Linked DNA regions of Kaistia algarum. The main gene of each other region encodes a partner of the protein of the gene in region 2 in a complex. Links are inferred from orthologs where the notes say so. Each region holds a gene or a part of one and is shown on either strand. Other genes may lie near its edges. The genes, in order: metK and groL.

Region 1 (3,226 bases), 1.4 Mb from region 2 along the record:
ATCCGATGGCGCCTGTGACAGCGTTCACTGGCGCGTCATGCGGATTATTCTAATTTGAGCAGCGTTTCGTAACGATTCGCAAAGCATGCCGGGATAGTCCTTCGTCGACCGGCACCCCCTCCTCCCTAGAGTTGCGTAACCGATGCAGTCCGTTCTCATCCGCTTCGTCGCTTTCCTGCTGCTCTCCGTCGCCGGCACCTGGATCCTGGCGCTGCCCTATCTGGTGCAGAACTAGAACTGGGCCAGGGTCCGCTTGCTTCCTGGCGAGCCGGTTCCCCGTTGGCTTGGACGCCGTCGGAGTGCTGTCAGCGCCTCTTGAAGGTCAGATAGGTTCCGCGCCGACCCTCGCGGATCGCTTTTGCCTCATAGCGCGTGCCGGGCCAGCCCGGGAAAGGCGTGCGCCAATCGTCCGCATCCTGGGCCAGCCACTCGAAGGCGGGGGCGTCGCGCAGATGCAGCAGCGTCCATTCGACATAGCTGTCGATGTCGGAAGCGAAGCGGAACAGTCCCCCGGGCTTCAGGACCCGAGCAAAGCGCTCGACATTCTTTGCCGAAACGAAGCGCCGCTTCCAGTGCTTGAACTTCGGCCATGGATCTGGATAGAGCAGATCGATTGCGGCGAGGCTCTCGGACGGCAGCCAATCCAGCAGTTCCGCGGCGTCCCGGCTGAAGAGACGCAGATTGCGGACGCCGCGTTCCTCGATCGCGGTGGCCGCCTTGGCCATCCCGTTCAGGAACGGCTCGACGCCGATGCGGCCGATCGCGGGTGCTTCGACCGCACGGTGGAGGAGATGCTCGCCGCCACCGAAGCCAATCTCAAGTACCACTGAACCGACGGGGACCTCGAACAGTTTTTCGAGCCGCTCGGGCGGGGGCTGCGATAGATCGAGTTCCAGGCGGCCGAGCACGCGTTCCAGCGTGTCGGCACGGCCGGCACGAAGCGTATGACCCTTGCGGCGCCCGAAGAAGGAATCGCGGCGCTGACCGATTTCCGTGTCGCTCACAGCGCCTTGCGAAGCCGTTCTGCGAGATCCGTCCGCTCCCACGAGAAGCCGCCATCGGCCTCCGGCGGGCGGCCGAAATGGCCATAGGCCGAGGTGCGGGCATAGATCGGCCGATTGAGATCGAGATGCTCGCGGATGCCGCGCGGCGACAGGTCCATGACCTCTGCCAGCGCCCTTTCCAGCTGCGCTTCCTCGACCTGCCCCGTGCCATGCAGATCGACATAGATCGACAGGGGCTGCGACACGCCGATCGCATAGGAGAGCTGGATCGTGCAGCGGCCGGCGACGCCGGAGGCCACGACATTCTTGGCGAGATAGCGCGCCGCATAGGCAGCGGACCGGTCGACCTTGGTCGGATCCTTACCCGAAAACGCGCCGCCGCCATGGGGAGCCGCGCCACCATAGGTGTCGACGATGATCTTGCGGCCAGTGAGGCCGGCGTCGCCATCCGGGCCGCCGATCACGAACTTGCCGGTGGGATTGACGTGCCAGATCGTCGACGGCGAGATCCAACCTTCGGGAAGCGCTTCGCGGATATAGGGTTCGACGATCGCGCGGACGTCATGCGAGGTCAGGTGCTCGTCCAGATGCTGGGTCGAGAGCACGATCTGCGTCACCTCGACCGGCTTGCCATCCTCATAGCGAACCGTGACCTGGCTCTTGGCGTCCGGGCCGAGCGCCCGCGTCTCGCCGGTGCGCCTGGCTTCCGACAGACGCTTCAGGATGCGATGAGCATAGAAGATCGGAGCCGGCATGAGCTCCGGCGTCTCGGAGCAGGCATAGCCGAACATGATGCCCTGATCGCCGGCGCCTTCATCCTTGTTGCCGGCGGAATCGACGCCGACCGCGATATCGACCGACTGCGCGTGCAGATGCACGTCGATAGCGGCCGTCTCCCAATGGAAGCCGGCCTGCTCGTAGCCGATGTCCCGGATCGCGAGCCGTGCCGTGTGCGCGACGAAGTCGCGTGTGATCGCCGAGGGGCCGCGCGTTTCGCCCGCGATCACGACGCGATTGGTGGTCGCAAGCGTCTCGCAGGCGACGCGCAGATGCGAAGGATCCCAGCCCTGTTCCGGTCCGATCCGGAAAAAGGCATCGACCACTTCATCGGATATTCTGTCACAGACCTTGTCGGGGTGGCCTTCGGAAACGGATTCACTCGTGAACAGATAGGACGTCCTGGACACTTAGAAAGACCCCGCACAAGGTTCGGCCGGGTCGTTCACCCTGGCAACAGACGAACGCTTTTAACCCGATCATTCTATCGGTCAAGCGAGATTGCCGCGGTTTCCGGAAGATTGCCTGCAGCCGAAACGGCGTTCCAACGCGGCCGCAAGCCCCGCAAAACGTTTGCGCCAGCCAATACTCCGCCCGGCTCCGTTCAGTCGGTCGCTTCCTCGCCCGCAATCGAACGCACGAGTTCGACGATGCGCCGGCGCACCTTGGCATCCTTGATGCGTACAAAGGCCTTGTTGAGCTGCAGCCCTTCGGCGCTGGCGAGAAAATCGGTCACGAAGGCCGCAGGACGGGACTCGGCAAACCCAGCTTCCGTCGAAGCCCCCGGAGCATCCTCGAAGAAGAAGGAAACCGGAACCTCCAGAACGGAAGCAATGTGCTGGAGCCGGCTCGCGCCGATGCGGTTGGTGCCCTTCTCATATTTCTGGATCTGCTGAAAGGTGATGCCGAGGCTCTCGCCCAACCGTTCCTGGCTCATGCTCTGCATCATGCGTCGAAGACGCACGCGGCTTCCAACATGGATGTCGATCGGGTTGGGCTGCTTCTTATTGACCATCAAGGGCTCACCTATAAAAACGGGTATGCGCGAGCGAGGACGGATCCAATCCTACCTCTACACGTGTCGAACAACAGTCTCGGTCCATCGCTTTTGCGGCGGTGGACGTAAGCCCCACGGCGTCAAAATGAAGCCCATCCGACATGCTGTCAATTGCGACGTTTAGTTCTAGTGAAACTTCCAGTAGCCGCAACGGCTGCGGACAATAGGCATAACGCAAGATAGACTGCATCACCAAACCGTGAATAGATCGTCTGGCTCAGCGGCTTCGGCAGCGGCCCGTCTACGATCCCCGCCTCCCCGACTTCGCGCCGGGCCAGGATCCGACCATAGGGGTCGATGATCGCCGAGATGCCGGAATTGGCGGCACGCGCGACCGGAAGGCCCTCTTCAACCGCCCGCACGACCGCCTGCTGCAGGTGCTGGCGCG
Region 2 (3,263 bases):
ATATCGTGCAGTCGGAGATTTTTCATGATGACGGTTGAGCGAAAGCGGCTTCTTCTTGAAATCCTCAAGCGCGATGGCCGTGTGGTCGCCAAGGCCGTCAGCGGCGAGCTTGGTCTCTCCGAGGACACGATCCGGCGCGATCTGCGCGAATTGGCGAGCGAAGGCCTGCTGACGCGGGTGCATGGCGGCGCGTTGCCGGCCTCGCCGGGCATCGTCGACTTTTCCGGCCGGCGGTCGATCGAGCCATCGGGCAAGCAGGCGATCGGCCGAGCGGCCGCGGCACTGATCGAGGATGGGCAAGTGGTCGTCCTCGACGGCGGCACGACAGCGATCGAGGTTGCCCGCCACATTCGGCCCGACCTTCGCGCCACGATCGTGACGCATAGCCCCAGCACCGCGGTCGAACTGGTCCCGTTTGCCGGCGTCGAGGTGATCCTGATCGGCGGACGTCTGTTCAAGCATTCGGTCGTCACGACGGGCGCCGACGCGATCGATTCGATCCGGCGCATCCGCGCCGATCTCTATTTCCTGGGCGTGACGGGCATCCATCCGGAGGCCGGACTCACGACAGGCGACTATGACGAAGCCGGCATCAAGCGGGCCTGGATGGCGCAAGCGGCGGAGACAGTAGCGCTCGCCTCGCGAGACAAGATCGGAACCGCCGCGCCTTTTCTGGTGGCACCCATCGGCGCGCTGGCCGGCATCGTCACCGAATCGGACGTCAGCCCAGACTTCGTGCAGATGATGGAAGCGCAGGACATCGCGGTGACCAGGGCCTGAACCGATCAAAAAGAAAGGGCGCGGCTTGCGCCACGCCCTTCCGATATCTTGGAGTTGGCTTGGACTTAGAAGTCCATGCCACCCATGCCGCCGCCGCCCGGCATCTGCGGAGCGCCCGACGAGGGCTTCGGCAGATCGGCAATGAGGGCCTCGGTGGTGACGATCAGCGAAGCGACCGAAGCCGCATCCTGCAGCGCCGTGCGCACGACCTTGGTCGGGTCGATGATGCCGGCGGCAACCAGATCGACGAACTCTTCGCTCTGGGCGTCGAAGCCGAACGTGTCCGACTTGTTCTCCAGAACCTTGGAGACGACGATCGAGCCTTCGACGCCGGAATTCTCGGCGATCTGGCGGATCGGAGCCTCGAGCGCGCGGAGCACGATCTTGATGCCGGCTTCGATGTCCGAATTGTCGGACTTCAGCTTCTCGACGGCCTTCTTGGCGCGAAGGAGAGCAGCGCCGCCACCGGGGACGATGCCTTCTTCAACAGCCGCGCGGGTCGCATTGAGCGCGTCGTCGACGCGGTCCTTGCGCTCCTTGACTTCGACTTCCGTCGAGCCGCCGACGCGGATGACCGCGACGCCGCCTGCGAGCTTGGCGAGACGCTCCTGGAGCTTCTCCTTGTCGTAGTCCGACGTCGTCTCTTCGATCTGAGCCTTGATCTGACCGACGCGGGCTTCGATTTCCTTCTTCTTGCCGTTGCCGTCGACGATGGTCGTGTTCTCCTTGGAGATCGTGACCTTCTTCGCGCGACCGAGCATGGCAAGCGTGACGTTCTCGAGCTTGATGCCGAGGTCTTCCGAAATCACCTGGCCAGCCGTGAGGATGGCGATATCCTCGAGCATGGCCTTGCGGCGATCACCGAAGCCCGGAGCCTTGACGGCCGCGACCTTGAGGCCGCCACGGAGCTTGTTGACGACGAGCGTGGCCAGAGCCTCACCTTCGACGTCTTCCGAGATGATCAGGAGCGGCTTGCCCGACTGAACAACAGCCTCGAGCACCGGCAGGATCGCCTGCAGGTTCGAAAGCTTCTTCTCGTGCAGGAGGATGTACGGATCGTCGAGCTCCGTAACCATCTTCTCGGCATTGGTGATGAAGTAAGGCGAGAGATAGCCGCGGTCGAACTGCATGCCCTCGACGACTTCGAGCTCGGTCTCGGCGGTCTTGGCTTCCTCGACGGTGATGACACCCTCGTTGCCGACCTTCTGCATCGCCGAAGCGATCATCTGGCCGATTTCCTTCTCGCCATTGGCAGAGATGGTGCCGACCTGAGCGACTTCCTCGGAGGTCTTGATCTTCTTCGAGCGCTTCTCGAGATCGCGGACGGCCTCGGCGACGGCGAGATCGATGCCGCGCTTCAGGTCCATCGGATTCATGCCGGCCGCAACGGCCTTGGCGCCTTCCTTGACGATCGACTGGGCGAGAACGGTCGCCGTGGTCGTGCCGTCACCGGCCTTGTCGTTGGTCTTCGAGGCGACTTCGCGCAGCAGCTGCGCGCCGAGGTTCTCGAACTTGTCCTCGAGCTCGATCTCCTTGGCGACGGAGACGCCGTCCTTGGTGATGCGGGGCGCGCCGAACGACTTCTCGATCACGACATTGCGGCCCTTCGGACCCAGCGTGACCTTGACGGCGTTGGCGAGGATATCGACGCCGCGCAGCAGCTTTTCGCGCGCATCGGCAGAGAACTTTACTTCTTTAGCAGCCATGTGGCCTGCTCCCTTTGTTTGCTAACTGGGCAATAAAAAACCGCGTGAAGGGATACCCTTACGCGGCCTTCTTGCCGGCAGCCTTGGTGTCGATCACGCCGAGAATGTCGGATTCCTTCATGATCAGCAGATCTTCACCATCGATCTTCACTTCCGTGCCCGACCACTTGCCGAACAGGATGCGATCACCAGCCTTGACGTCCAGGGAAACCAGCTTGCCGGCATCGTCGCGGGCACCGGGGCCGACGGCGACGACTTCGCCTTCCTGCGGCTTCTCCTTGGCGGTGTCCGGGATGATGATGCCGCCCTTGGTCTTCTCTTCGCCTTCGAGGCGACGGACGACAACGCGGTCATGCAGAGGACGGAAACCCATCTTTCTTCTCTCCTCGCGTAAGGCCACCTCTTCGGGCGGCCTCGTAAGTGATGTGTTAGCACTCACTTGTGCCGAGTGCTAACAGGCATAGTGCATCTAGGAGCGGGCCTGCTTCCTGTCAAGGCGCAGCGAGAGGGGCGGCTAAAATTCTCTTCCCCAGGGATGCGTCGCCGCGGCTCACATCCAGTCCGCCGAGGGCGTCTCGCCGGCCAAGGCGTCCACCGCTGCCTCCAGACGGGCGACGAACCCCTCGCCGGACCCCGTCATAGGCTCGCCAACAACGACATCGCAGACGAATGGGACGGGAAGATGGTCGCCCTTCGGCAGCACGCGGCCAAAACCACGCAGGAAGATCGGAACGACGGGCACGTCCGGCCGCCTCCGAGCGATATAGCCTATCCCGC

Evidence for each region.
Region 1: the proteins of groL (region 2) and metK are in contact, whole or in part, in a cryo-EM structure (PDB 8P4O), measured with the Escherichia coli proteins. The link is inferred for Kaistia algarum from one-to-one orthologs.

Annotation. Positions count from the first base shown.
Region 1 is NZ_JAPKNJ010000001.1:1,996,086-1,999,311, forward strand. Bases 97-3,007 are described here. They hold metK (methionine adenosyltransferase), read right to left. Parts: upstream 2,192-3,007; coding sequence 1,001-2,191; downstream 97-1,000. Other genes in these bases: trmB (tRNA (guanosine(46)-N7)-methyltransferase TrmB), read right to left, coding at 306-1,004; OSH05_RS09685 (helix-turn-helix domain-containing protein), read right to left, coding at 2,386-2,799; lnt (apolipoprotein N-acyltransferase), read right to left, coding at 2,946-3,007. Outside these bases: more of lnt, read right to left, coding at 3,008-3,226. UniProt on the Escherichia coli protein: Catalyzes the formation of S-adenosylmethionine (AdoMet) from methionine and ATP.
Region 2 is NZ_JAPKNJ010000001.1:563,648-566,910, forward strand. What follows is about bases 167-3,114. They hold groL (chaperonin GroEL), read right to left. Parts: upstream 2,487-3,114; coding sequence 846-2,486; downstream 167-845. Other genes in these bases: OSH05_RS02910 (DeoR/GlpR family DNA-binding transcription regulator), read left to right, coding at 167-780; groES (co-chaperone GroES), read right to left, coding at 2,545-2,859; OSH05_RS02925 (lysophospholipid acyltransferase family protein), read right to left, coding at 3,037-3,114. Also shown: more of OSH05_RS02910, read left to right, coding at 25-166; more of OSH05_RS02925, read right to left, coding at 3,115-3,263.